DNA from 3 places in the Solibacillus sp. FSL K6-1554 genome. Region 3 is predicted to be linked to each of the others. Evidence: riboswitches for the same ligand, from Rfam matches in the RefSeq annotation. Region 3 holds a riboswitch; each other region holds the start of a gene.
The links. A riboswitch is a leader RNA that binds a small molecule or an ion and turns the genes downstream of it on or off. The one in region 3 is predicted to bind S-adenosylmethionine.
Positions count from the first base shown of each region.

Region 1: it holds a riboswitch for S-adenosylmethionine, as region 3 does, so the genes downstream of both, MHB58_RS15180 (methionine ABC transporter ATP-binding protein) here and MHB58_RS01890 (O-acetylhomoserine aminocarboxypropyltransferase/cysteine synthase family protein) in region 3, are expected to answer to the same signal.
Region 2: it holds a riboswitch for S-adenosylmethionine, as region 3 does, so the genes downstream of both, MHB58_RS18475 (bifunctional homocysteine S-methyltransferase/methylenetetrahydrofolate reductase) here and MHB58_RS01890 (O-acetylhomoserine aminocarboxypropyltransferase/cysteine synthase family protein) in region 3, are expected to answer to the same signal.

Region 1 covers NZ_JBBOSS010000001.1:3,023,979-3,028,660, reverse strand. Annotated here, with positions in the region: gene gcvH (glycine cleavage system protein GcvH) at 1-239, shown strand, start outside; gene MHB58_RS15190 (toprim domain-containing protein) at 329-655, shown strand; gene MHB58_RS15185 (thioredoxin family protein) at 663-965, shown strand; SAM riboswitch class I at 1,027-1,129, shown strand; gene MHB58_RS15180 (methionine ABC transporter ATP-binding protein) at 1,276-2,304, shown strand; gene MHB58_RS15175 (methionine ABC transporter permease) at 2,297-2,965, shown strand; gene MHB58_RS15170 (MetQ/NlpA family ABC transporter substrate-binding protein) at 3,124-3,930, shown strand; gene MHB58_RS15165 (LysR family transcriptional regulator) at 4,052-4,682, opposite strand, start outside.
Region 2 covers NZ_JBBOSS010000001.1:3,716,524-3,721,205, forward strand. Annotated here, with positions in the region: gene metH (methionine synthase) at 1-519, opposite strand, end outside; gene MHB58_RS18475 (bifunctional homocysteine S-methyltransferase/methylenetetrahydrofolate reductase) at 512-2,356, opposite strand; SAM riboswitch class I at 2,459-2,556, opposite strand; gene hemG (protoporphyrinogen oxidase) at 2,643-4,028, opposite strand; gene MHB58_RS18485 (chemotaxis protein) at 4,176-4,667, opposite strand.
Region 3 covers NZ_JBBOSS010000001.1:380,804-385,485, reverse strand. Annotated here, with positions in the region: gene MHB58_RS01900 (homoserine dehydrogenase) at 1-318, opposite strand, end outside; gene MHB58_RS01895 (hypothetical protein) at 963-1,361, opposite strand; gene MHB58_RS01890 (O-acetylhomoserine aminocarboxypropyltransferase/cysteine synthase family protein) at 1,552-2,856, opposite strand; SAM riboswitch class I at 2,973-3,087, opposite strand; gene nfsA (oxygen-insensitive NADPH nitroreductase) at 3,334-4,068, shown strand; gene MHB58_RS01880 (hypothetical protein) at 4,312-4,682, opposite strand, start outside.

The sequences.
Region 1 (4,682 bases), 2.6 Mb from region 3:
ATGAGATTTCAAAGGATCAGCCATTCGGTAGTGTAGAGTCTGTAAAAACAGTTTCTGAACTATATGCACCACTTTCTGGTAAAGTAGTTGCAATTAACGAAGAATTACTGGACAACCCAGAATACGTTAATGAATCTCCATACGGAAATGCATGGATGGTTACTGTTGAGTTAACAAGTGAAGCGGAAGTTGAAGAATTATTAGACGCAGATGCTTACACTGCATTAATCGAACAATAATATGAAACACTAAAGCCTTCTATAGTAAGGTTTTAGTGTTTTTTTGTTATTCTATACATAAAGGTGACTTTGAAAGGAAGCGTGTACGTATGGGAAAATGCCTTGTTGTCGAAGGACGTGCCGATAAGTTGAGATTAATCCCGATTTTAGCAGAGGACGTGACAATTATTTGTACAAATGGCACAATAAGCGAAGTCAATTTGATTGATTTATTGGAAGGTTATGAGCAAGATGAAATTATCACTATGTTTGATGCAGATAAAAACGGTGAAAAGTTACGTAAACTGATGAACCGTGCATATCCTGAAGCACAACAGCTAATCATACCTCACGAATATTTTGAAGTAGAAAAAACACCTACTAAAATCTTAAGGGATATTTTACTACGGGCAAAATTTTTAGTAAAAGAAGGATGACAGTATAATGGAACAATGGACGAAACAGCAATGGGAACAAAACGTACAACAATATGATCAGACAGCATTTTTCCTATATACGCCTATGTGCGGCACATGTGAAGTATCGGAAAAAATGTTGGAAGTAATTGAGAAATTACTACCAGATCTCCCGCTTGGTATGGCAAATATCAATTATTTAGGGGATTTACCTTATGAACTGAAAATTGAAAGTGTACCTTGTTTAATCGTTTCAGACAACGGAGAACTAACGAATAAAATTTATGCATTTAAATCCGTACCGTTTTTGTATGAAATATTAAAAAAGTAATTGACGTAGTCACTTTGTCGTGATAAAGTAACATTCATAATAATAAAACTTAATAACGTTGCTCTTATAAAGAGAGGTGGAGGGAAGTGCCCTATGAAGCCCGGCAACCAGCGATTACGCAAAGGTGCCAATTCACACAAAGTGTAAACTTTGAAAGATGAGAGAACGGTTTACCGTATAAATGTATGTGAAACCTTTCTACTTGTCTTGGTAGAAAGGTTTTTTTCATTCAGCGGATGTTTTGGATGAAAAAAAGAACATGATTTTGAAATAGCAGGAAGGTTATTTCAATTTAGAAGGAGTACAACCGATGATTGATATACAAAATATTACAAAAGTGTATAACACGAAAAATGGTAAGCTTACGGCAGTTGATAATGTAAGCCTATCGATCAACAAAGGAGAAATATACGGTATTATCGGCTACAGTGGTGCCGGTAAAAGTACAATGATTCGCCTATTGAACGGTTTGGAAAAGCCAACGACAGGTTCTGTCATTGTAGGTGGTCAGGATATTGCAAAAGCTTCCGGGGCTAAATTACGAGAAGCACGTCAAAAAATAAGTATGATTTTCCAGCACTTCAATTTACTTTGGTCACGTACCGTTGAAGAAAACATCGCATTTCCACTTGAAATAGCAGGTGTTTCAAAAGCTGATCGTGAAAAACGAGTAGAAGAGTTAATTGAACTTGTTGGTTTAAAAGGAAGAGGGAAAGCGTATCCTTCTCAACTTTCAGGCGGTCAAAAGCAGCGTGTTGGCATTGCCCGTGCGTTGGCAAACAATCCGGAAGTGCTTTTATGTGATGAAGCGACTTCAGCACTTGATCCTGAAACAACGGATTCAATTTTGGAATTGTTGCTTGATATTAATAAAAACATCGGACTTACAATTGTACTCATTACACATGAAATGCATGTTATCCGTAAAATCTGTAACAGAGTAGCTGTTATGGAAGCCGGAAAAGTAGTGGAACAGGGAGATGTATTACAAGTGTTCCAACATCCGCAAGCACCGATTACGAAAAACTTCGTGTCGCAAGCTTCTGGTGAAACACAAGAAACGCAAGCATCACTGGAACAGATTTTAGCCAATTATCCAGAAGGCAAAATCGCTAAATTAACATTTGCAGCGGCAACGACAGAACAGCCTGTCATCTCACAAATGATTAAGCAATTTGACGTAGTTGTTAATATAGTGCATGGCAAAATCTCAAATACAACGGGCGGTTCGTTTGGTACATTGTTTATTCATATCGATGGCGAGCCAAAAGCAGTCGCGGAAGCATTAAGCTTTTTAGCGAAGCAAGAAATTCAGGCGGAGGTGATTGAGCATGTTTAATCAATTATTTCCGAACGTAGATTGGGGTAAAATGCTCGAAGCAACATATGAAACAATTTATATGACGGCTGTTGCGACAGTCATCACATTTATACTAGGACTTCTAATTGGTATTGTCTTATTCTTAACGAGCGACAATCAATTATGGGCAAATAAAATTGTACACTTTTTGACAGGGTCATTCGTGAATATTTTCCGCTCGATTCCATTTATCGTCTTGATCATTTTATTAATTCCATTTACGAAGTTTTTACTTGGAACCATCCGTGGTGCCAATGCAGCATTACCTGCGCTTATTATCGGTGCAGCACCGTTTTATGCGCGCATGGTGTTAATTGCATTAAGAGAGATTGATAAAGGTGTTATAGAAGCGGCTCGCTCAATGGGAGCGAAAACTTCTACGATTATTTGGAAAGTGCTGATTCCGGAAAGCTTACCGGCATTAATTTCAGGTATTACTGTTACAGCTGTCGCTTTAGTAGGGTATACAGCAATGGCCGGTATCATTGGTGCGGGTGGTTTAGGAAACCTGGCATTCCTTGATGGTTTCCAGCGTAACCGAACAGATGTGACTTTAATGGCAACTGTATTGATTTTAGTAGTCGTATTCATCATTCAATATATTGGGGATTTCATCACAGCAAGAGTGGACAAACGATAGTTAGTGGCTCGTAAGGCCGTAATTATAAATATTGGTGCATCGAAACAATATGGACGCAAACTTTTATAAAAGTGCGCGTCTATACGAAAAATAATCAGAATATAGAAAAAGTTTCGATGGGCCGAAAACAAACTAATAAAAAAGGGTAGGTAAAACAAATGAAAAAGTTATTATCAAGCGTTATTTTAGGAGCTTCAGTACTTGCATTAGCAGCATGTGGAGGAGAAGATGAAAAATTAGTAGTTGGTGCATCGAATACACCACACGCAGTTATCCTTGAAAAAGTTAAACCGATATTAGAGGAACAAGGTATTGAGCTTGAAATCGAACCTTATACAGATTATGTACTTCCAAACCAAGATTTAGATAACGGTGATCTAGATGCGAACTTCTTCCAGCACATTCCATACTTCGAAGCACAAAAAGCAGATTTCGATTATGACTTTGCAAATGCTGGCGGTATTCACATCGAGCCAATCGGTATTTACTCTAAAAAATATTCATCTTTAGAAGAACTTCCTGAAGGTGCAACGATTTTACTTTCTAACTCAGTGGCAGACCATGGACGTATGCTTTCATTACTTGAAGCACAAGGTTTAATTACATTAGCAGAAGGTATTGATAAAACAAAAGCAGAGATAAAAGACATCGTAGATAATCCGAAAAACTTCGAATTCGATGCAAACACTGCGGCTGAATTATTAGTGCAAATGTACGAAAATGAAGAAGGGGATGCGGTATTGATCAACTCAAACTTCGCAATCGATAACGGCATTAATCCATTGGAAGATTCAATCGCAATCGAGTCTAGTGAATCACCTTATGTAAATATCATTGCAGTAAAATCTGGCGATGAAGATTCAAAAGAAATTAAAGCATTAGTAGATGCATTACGCTCGAAAGAAGTTCAAGACTTTATCGTCGAAGAGTGGGGCGGCTCTGTAGTACCAGTTTCAGGCGAATAAAAATAATCCAAAAACCATTTTCTCCATTGGGGAGAAAATGGTTTTTTCGTTTCATAAAATTATCTTTCCTAAAATGGGATTTCTCCATATCCAATGAAACTTCTACTTCTATCCAAGCCTTTTATTGGAATCGTGTTAATCGTGAATAAAAATTTGATATAAAGTCGACAAATACTTGTTCGGATGGGGCAAGATCTCTTGATGTTGGTGCAATAATGCCGACTGTACGTCTTATATTAGGTATGGTGATCGGCACTTTGACGGTCATGCGCGGTGTTGAATCATAGAGTGAACTTTCCGGTAAAAGTGTCACACCTATTCCTGCAGCCACAAGCCCTTTTAATGCATCCATATCTTCTCCCTCGGTAGTGATATTCGGCATAAAGCCTACAGAGCGGCATGCATCAACGGCAACTTTGTTTAAAATATAACCTTCAGGAAAGAGTACAAATTGATCGTGACGCAAATCAACAAGGTTAATCGATTCTTTTTTCGCTAGTGGGTGTGTTGCGGGCAACAAAGCATGGATGTTTTCGCTGAACAGCACTGTTGTATTGATTGCTTCGTCTTTTGGTGGTAATGGTCCAAGCAAAGCTAAATTCAGCTCGCGATTTTTGACTGCATCAATCAAATATTTATAGGACCCTTGGCGTAGATGAAAAGAAATTTCCGGGTATTCTTTTTTAAATGCAGAAATGACGGTCGGCAATACATAGCTTGCCAAACTTGTAGGGAAACCTATTTTAATCGTA
Region 2 (4,682 bases), 3.3 Mb from region 3:
TCCCGCTTTAACATTGAGCATATCCTGGGAAGTCTCCATTAAGAGCAGATCCGCCCCAGCTTCGATTAGCGCTTTTGCCTGTATATAAAAGTTTTCTTCCAACTCTTCAAATGTAATACCGCCTGTTACCGACAATGTTTTTGTAGTAGGTCCGATTGCACCTGCGACAAAGCGCGGCCATTCTGGTGTCGAAAACTCTTTTGCCGCCTCTAGTGCAATTTTAACCGCCCGCTTATTAATTTCAACCGCCTTGTCACCTAAGTCATATTCATCCAATACGAGTGGTGTACCGCCAAACGTATTGGTACAAATAATATCAGCGCCAGCAGCTAAATATTCACGGTGGATTTTACCCAATACATCAGGTCTTGTCAGCACCAGGTTTTCATTACAACCGTCTAAGTCTTCTCCGCCAAAATCTTCATATGTTAGGTTTTCTGCCTGAAGCATCGTCCCCATGGCACCATCGATGATAAGTATTCTTTTTTGTAATTGCTCATGAATCGGGTGATTATACATTCGACTGAACTCCTTTACTTTCCACATCATATTGTTTTACATAGTCCATTAATTCCAGCGTCATATCATAGCGTAAAAACGGTGTAATTAAATAAATACCGTTAAAGTATTCACACGCTGTATCGAGCAGCTCTTTAGCAATCGCAATTCCTTCTGCTGTCGATGCTTCCTTGTCATCCCCACAGGCAGCCATGCGCGCAAGTACTTCATCGGACAGTTTAATGCCCGGTACTTCATGATGTAAAAATTCCGCGCTGCGTGAAGATGTTAGTGGCATAATCCCGATATAAATCGGTGTTTCCAAATGCTTCGTCGCCTCATAGATTTCGATAATCTTTTCTTTCGTATAAACCGGCTGTGAAATAAAGTAATCTGCTCCATGCTCGATTTTCTTTTCTAAACGGGCTACAGCACGGTCCAGTACACGAACATTCGGATTAAAGGCAGCGGCTACCGAGAAATTTGCCTGTTTACGCAGCGATTTCCCAGTAAAAGAACCACCTTTATTTAACTGCTTAATTAGAGAAATCAGTTCCATTGATGAAACATCATATACGCTCGTCGCCCCCGGGAAATCCCCTACTTTTGTCGGGTCTCCTGTCACGACAAGAATATCATGAAGTTCCAGTGCATCAAGTCCCATTAAATGTGACTGAAGCCCAATTAAATTTCGGTCACGGCATGTCAAATGCGGCAATGAACGAATTCCTTGCTCTTTTAAAATCGCAGCCATCGCGATATTACTGATGCGCGGTGAAGCAAGTGAGTTATCAGCCATCATAATGACATCGGCTCCTGCTTTAGATAACTGTTTTGCCCCTTCTACAAATCCGTCAATTTCCAGATGACGTGGCGTATCCAGTTCCACTATAACTGAACGTTCACGTTTTGCTTTTTCGTGGAGCGGCTCCTGTTTGCGTGGCTCCGGAATTCGGACAAATTGTGTAGACCTGTGTTTTTCTTCCTTCGTTTCAATTGGCTGCATATTCGCCAAACGTTTTTTTACGGCTGCAATATGCTTCGGTGTCGTCCCGCAGCATCCGCCAATTAAACGGACACCTTGGTTTACGAGTTCAACTGCTGCACGTGCGAAATAATCGGTTTCCGACTCATAAACTACTCGACCATCTTCAATGTCCAATAATGATGCATTCGGATAAGCTGATAAAAAAGCTTTATTCGGTAAATTAACCCCTTCAAATGCCTGAATTGTATGGAAAGGACCTAATCGGCAGTTACTCCCAACAATATCTGCACCTAACCTTTCCAAGTCTTGAAACGCTTCATTTAACGTCATTAAATTTTGAAGGACACCCGGTTCCTGCATCGTCACTTGAGCAATGATCGGCAAATCGGTCATCGAACGTAATAGATGGACACAATGCGATAATTCTTCAAAATCGTAATACGTTTCCAATAAAAATCCATCCGGTTCACCTGCTAGTAATACTTCCGCCTGTTCTTGGAACGCTGCTAAAATTTCATCTAATGTTGCATCACTTTTACGAATTCCCCGAATACCACCGATTGTTGCCAGAACATATTGCCCATCCAGGGAAGCTGCCCGCTTTGCGATCTTTAACGCTGCTTCATTAAACTCCTTCACACGATTTTCATAACCATAACGTGCAAGCTTAATGCGGTTAGCTCCATATGTATTGGTCTGAATAATATCTGCACCTGCCGCAATATATTCACTATGAATTTTCTCTATAATATCAGGACGGGCAATATTCATTTCTTCATGGCAATAATCCAACCCATATGAATAAAGAAGTGTCCCGATTGCTCCGTCGGCTGTTAAAACCCGTGTTTGTAATTCTTCAAGTAAACCCATTGCCTTCACTCCATCATTTACAGTATTTTCAGTATTTTAACGATACAAAAAAGCCTTCTTTCATTAAAGAAAAGAAGGCATAGTAGTTATCGACTTAATCCCTTCTCATCTTCTGGCATTCGCCACTGGATTTAGCACCTGACTTAATGTTGGTTGCTGAAGTTTCATCGGGCCAGTCCCTCGACTTCTCTTGATAAGAAATAATATGAATTTTTGAAATATTTAAATGAATCATAACGTTATCTAATACGTCCGTCAATACCCTTTAGCTGAATGAAGTATTTTTTTACATAATTCGACTAATAATGTGTTCAGCTGTTTTTTTGCCGTTTTGAATACAAGCACCGATTCCTACTCCGAAATAGGCACATCCTGCTAATAGAACATTCGGGTAATCCGTTGCCAGTTGCTGTATAACTTTTGATAAGGCTTCATTATGCGCCAAATCATAGCGCGGCATTTGGTCAATCCACTTTGTTACATTAATGACAGTTGGATCCGCTTCAACACCTAAGCTGAGACGAATGTCTTCCAATGCAACTTTTGTCAGTTCTTCATCTGACATGGCTGCCAACTCTTCATAGCGCGGATTAATATCTTTATAAAACAAGCGAACGAGTAAATTGCCTTCTGCTGACGTATGCTTCCATTTACGGCTCGTCCATGTCGATGCATTACAAATTAAATCACTATTATGCGAAACGATAAAGCCGGTACCATCAGCCGGTAATATATCGTCCGGTACATCAAAGCCAACATACATCGTTAAAGTAGATGCCGTCGTGAACTTTTTCAGCTGTTCCTCTAATGAATTATCCTGTATTACATAATGTACCGTCTCATTTGGAACGGCCAGTACAACAATATCTGCCAATATTGTTTCATCTTCCAGCACGACTTCATATTGCTCACCTTTTTTTAGAATTTGCTTTGTTACTGTCTTTCTCATGAATTCAACTTCCGGCAGCTGTTCTTCTAAACGATTGATTAATGCTGATAAACCCGGACGGAAAGAAATAAACTTCTTATTCGCAGCTTTTTCGAATTGCTCGCGATGTGCCTCGAAGCCTTTAATAATCGATCCGTAGTTGTTTTTATAATCCACTAAATACGGCAATGTAGATGCCAGGCTTAATTGATATAAATCGCCTGAATAAACTCCTGCCAATACTGGGGCAATTTGCTTTCGAACAATTTCTTCACCTAAAAAATATTCTAAAAACGTACCGATAGAGCTTTCTTTAGTAAATTTAGTATTCGGGATTTCTAAATCTTGAAGGGCCCTCTTCTTTCCTTCTTCTGAAATTAACGTACTTGACATGAGCGATTCTACACTCATCGGAATACCGAATGTCGAACCTGCCGGAATAGCATGCAGCTCGTTATTCGTATGAATGTAGGAAATACCTGTTTCGTTATAGACAAGCTCTGATTCAAAATTAAGCTCCTTAACAAGCTCCAATACCCCTGGATGGCGTGCTACAATTGAATCAGCCCCTGTTTCCATAATAAACCCTTTATCGTATTCGGAATGAATTTTTCCGCCTAAATATGCGTTCTTTTCAATCAGTATTAACCGCGCTTCCACGTTTTGCTCATGCATTTTATTTTTCAGATAATGCATCGTACATAGCCCGGTAATTCCTCCACCTACAACTACTACTGTTTTCATATCCATTCTCTCCTATTTCGTTCGCTTCTCTTCTTATAGTATAAACTTTTTCATACGAAATATGGTCAGATGGGTATTACAATTTTCAGAACTCCATAAGAAAAGCCACCCTACCTCGACAGATTCCCAGGTAGGATGGCCTCTATTTTACTTATAAGAAAGTTGCTTTGTCAGGGAAATTATTTCTGCTTCCAAAGATGTAGAACGTTTATCAAAATAGCGTATACGTTCATTGCTGCGGTTTTCTAAATGTTTGTTAAGATCTAGCATATTTACAGCGTCGCCGGCAAATAGCTTTAAAGTACGAACACCAGATTCAATTTTCCGAACTTCTTTTCCATATACAAGTGCGGAATTGTCTGTTGTTTTACCTTTTTTCAATTCCAAAATATTCGTATTAATAAGCTCATCAATTTGATCGTAACGTTTGTTTTGTTTATCAGTCATCATTTGAATTTTTTGTTTGTATTTAATAACATCTTTATGGTCTAATCCAGTTTGGACATAGCTTTTTAAATATTCGACAATTGTACATAGCGTCGTCAGATTCTCTCGCTGTTCTAATAGCATTTGTTGTAGTTTTTGAATACTATCCTCATTATGATCAGAAGAGAATTGTTGGACTGCAAACATATACATAAAAATTCCCCCTTC
Region 3 (4,682 bases):
CATTACTTTATTCGCTGTAATGACATGGCATTTTGCCTCAACAGCACGTTTTAAGTAAGTGAATGCAGGCTCTTCATTTACAATCGCTTCAAATACAACTTGCAGATTATTTTCCGCCAGTACGTCATCCATTGATTCCGTCATTAAATGTTTTGTGCCCGGTACACGCTCACGGCTTGCATCGGTTACTAAAATCTTCGCGACCTCCAGTTCAACACCCAGCTTTTCGCGAAGTTCCTGCCTCTTTTCATTTAAAATATGGTAAATTCCCTGACCTACTGTGCCAAATCCTAAGATCGCTGCCTTGATTGTTGCCATTGCCTTTCTCCTCCAAATTCTTAACACGCATATATTAACGAATAATTCAAAAAATTTATCTTAAAGAAAATTCTATCCTATATAATACATGAAAACAAGGATAATCTCGCCTAGAAGGACATTTGTTTACTGTAAACGGTCAATATTCATTCAAATTTTATTTTTTAAGAGCTAATTTGGAGACTACGATGTTAATATTTCCAGTCACTACTTGTGTTTGGGGCTAAGCAGTTGAGAGAGTTTTGTTATGTTCTAATATATTCGGAAATCGTCTAATATATTTTGAAATGTTCTAATAAAATTGCGATCTTCTAATATAACCGGTTAATGTTCTAAAATGGGGTCGCAATCTGCTAATATCCTCACTCAATTTGCGAATATCGCTCACACTTCTTCTAATATCGCTCATCATTGTTCTAATAAATCGCAAACACCGGTTTCAACAACCATTTCCTGCCCGGAAAATAAGCGTACCCAACCATCAAATTCACCCAAATTCTAATAACATCGACATTTCTTCTAATATCCCCAAAATTTCTTCTAATAATCGTTTTCATACTTCTAATAAACCATATACACCGTGTAAAAAAATCACCAAATAAAAAAACACTAGCAAGGGGGCTCGCTAGTGTTCCGGAATTATTTTATACTGCCACGTTTATATCATTATATGCCCGTAAACGATAGGCAGTTAAAATCTTGGTCATGACGATTTCCTCTTTTGCCGAGAAGTCAGGGACCGCGTATGGGCGCTCTACTAACTGAAATTCCCCATATTTTAAGAACCACTCTCTAGCTGGCGACAAAATATGGGCTGTACCATGAATTCTGTATTCCTCGGCAACTTCTTTTATAACATAACCCGCTGTGGCAAGATCGTGAGATTGTTCTGAGAAAGCACTGTGTCCGAAAACATGCTGCCACATCGTATTCACATCCGCCAAAATTTGCTGGATCGCACAAGCGTTCACAAATTCCTTTACGTCATTTAGTTCATAAATAATATAGGCTGCAACGTTTTGTGCACTGTATACTTTCCCCATGTTGAACAACTCCTTTTCTTCCAATGATGCTGCAACATCACTTTAAATTTTTTCGGTTGATAATATAATTATCCCAATTGTATTACTAGGTATTTAATTTGTCAATAAAACTTATAAAAATAGTAGGGATTAATTTTCTAAAAATTGCTTAGCTTTTCGAATGGGAAAAGCTAAGCCTTTTTTTAAAGCATTATGCGTTTGTTTCTACTCCAACTTCCGCTGCAACTTTCGCTAATGCCTGCTCTAAATCCGCGATAATATCTTCCGCTGCTTCTAACCCGATCGATAAGCGAATGAGCTCTTCCGATACGCCGGCAGTTTTTAATTCTTCCGCAGATAACTGTTGGTGTGTTGTGCTCGCAGGATGAATAATTAATGAACGGGCATCGCCAACGTTCGCTACATGTGAGAACAATTCCACGTTATCGATTACTTGGCGGCCAGCTTCACGTCCGCCTTTAATTCCGAACGTAATGATTGATCCGAAGCCGTTTTTCAAATACTTTTTCGCTAAATCATGTGTCGCAAAATCTTCAAAGCCGTTGTAATTCACGTACTCCACAAATGGGTGGTTTCTTAAATACTCGGCAACTTTCTGTGTATTTTCATTGTGTCGGACAATACGCAAATGAAGCGTTTCAAGTCCTTGCAGGAAATTAAATGCCGCGTCAGCAGATAATGTTGGACCAAAATCACGCAATAGTTGAACACGAAGCTTTGTCGCAAATGCAGCGCCTGCTGTGTCAATTCCGTATCTTAGACCGTGGTATGAAGTATCGGGTTCTGTAAACCCTGGATGTCTTCCTTGTGTCCAGTCGAATTTACCGGCATCAACGACAATCCCGCCGATCGTCGTTCCATGACCGCCAATCCATTTTGTTGCAGAATGAATGACAACATCCGCGCCGAATTCAATCGGATTACTTCCATATGGGGAAGCAAATGTGCTGTCGATTAATAAAGGAAGACCATTGTCATGAGCGATGTTTGCTACCGCTTCAATATCCAGTACTTTCAAGCTTGGATTTCCGATAATTTCTGCGAAGATTGCCTTCGTTTTATCAGTGATTGCCGCTTGGAAATTCTCAGGATTTGATTCATCTACGAATTTTACTGTAATGCCGTAGCGAGGCAATGTTGTCGCGAATAAATTATATGTCCCACCGTAAAGTGAACCTGCCGCTACAATTTCATCCCCTGCACCGGCTACGTTTAAAATAGAAAATGCTACTGCTGCTGCGCCAGATGAAAGCCCTACTGCAGCTGTGCCCCCTTCTAATAAAGCAACCCGTTCCTCAAATGCCCCGACTGTCGGGTTCATAATTCTTGAATAAATATTGCCTGTTTCCTGTAATGCAAATAGACGTTGCGCATGAGCTGTGTCATTAAATGCATAGGCCGTTGTACGGTAAACCGGAACTGCAATTGCTCCTGTTTCCGGGTCTGGCTTTTGACCCCCGTGTAATAATAATGTTTCTGGTCTTAAATTTGTCATTTTAATACCCCCAAAAATTTAATCGATGGTGAAATCGGTGTTTTTGAGGAGGATTTTTTAAATGAAAAAAACCCTCTTCAGTTAAGAAGAGGGTTGCGCATGAGCAAGTTTGCCTCCTCTTATCTTTCAAAATGATTGTCCATTTTGTAGGATTTAGCACCTTAGTCAGTTCATCACTTACTGGTTGCCGGGCATCTCAGGGCCTATTCCCTCCGCCGCTCTTGATAAGAGTTATGTGATTTGTGTTCCATCGTTGAGTCTCAGTATAAAACATACTAATCCGATATGTCAACACAAAAAAATTAAAATTTTCAGATTTCTATTCTGATTACTCTTATCTGTATTTAACGATATGCAAAAATTTCCTCCCTATGAATTGAATAGACGCTTATAATCGACTTCAACTAAAATATTGACTAAAATAAGCTTGAAGGATATACCATTAAGATTTTTATTACATAAAAGGGAGATGTTCACGTGAATACAAAAGAATTATTACGCAGTCACACATCTGTTCGCAAATATACAGGTGAGGAAATTTCAAAAGAAACTGTCATCGATTTAATCGAAACAGCACAAATGGCGGCAAGCTCGCATTTTGTGCAGGCATACAGTGTTATCTGGGTAACGGATGAAGAAAAGAAAACTAAGCTGGGTGAACTGTCTAAAAACGAATTCCAATTCAAAACAGCTGGTGCCTCTTTCTTGTTTTGCGTAGATTTCAAACGTTTGCAGGTAGCTGGTCAAAAGCACGGAGTCGATATTTCTGCTGACACGGCTGAAAACGTGCTTGTAGGTGTAGCAGATGTTGCATTATTTGCGCAAAACTTTGTTATTGCAGCAGAATCAATGGGTTATGGCATTTGCTATATTGGCGGTGCCCGTACAAATCCTAAGGAAATTAGCGAGCTGTTCAATTTACCGGAATATGTTTTCCCGCTATTTGCGATGACGATTGGTACACCGACAAAACGCAATGAAACAAAACCGCGCTTACCAGTAGCTGCGGTATTGCATGAAAATGGCTATGACGTTGATCAATACGATACGCTTCTAGATGAGTATGATGGGATTATGGAAGACTATTACAGCAGCCGATCTTCAAATCAAAAGACGGCAACATGGACGAAGCAAATGGCTGATTACTTAGTAGAACAAAATCGTCCACATATGAAAGAGTTTCTCGCTTCACAAGGTTTCACTTGGAAGTAGGCTAATAAACCAAAAATGCTATTTTTCTCTGTGAGAAAAATAGCATTTTTTTGCTGAGCGTTAAAAATTGATTTCCATTCCGGGACGCTTTCCGCGGGCACGGCCTGAGCCTGTAGTCTCAGGCGTCGTGCTGTTCCCGCTGGAGTCGCCCTACATTCCAATCAATTTTACAAAGTATCCGTTTCTTAATAAGGGTTTTCTTCTTATTCAGCGGTACTTCTACTTCTGCCCAAATTTCTTTGTTTATTTCAATCCTTCAATTTGCAATGCTTTCACAGGCTGGAAATCTTCCCCTGTTTTCGCATACGTAATGGTCGCCTGATCGCCTTCTTGCAAGTAAATTGCAAACGGTGCAACTTCTGTAGAAACAATGAAGTTTTCACCTGTATTTGCCAGGAATGATACGATCGTGAAATCACCTACACGCTCTTTATAAACACGCACGACTTTTACCGTCGCCTTTGCTTCTTCAGCATTTGAAGTACCGTCTACCGTACTTCCGCCACGACTTAGCGCTGTTTTATAAAGTCTTAACGCTTCATTTGGTGTTGTACCATACGCCGAAATTTCAGGATTTGCTGCTGACACGATAAAGTAATTTTGCAGGAATCCGT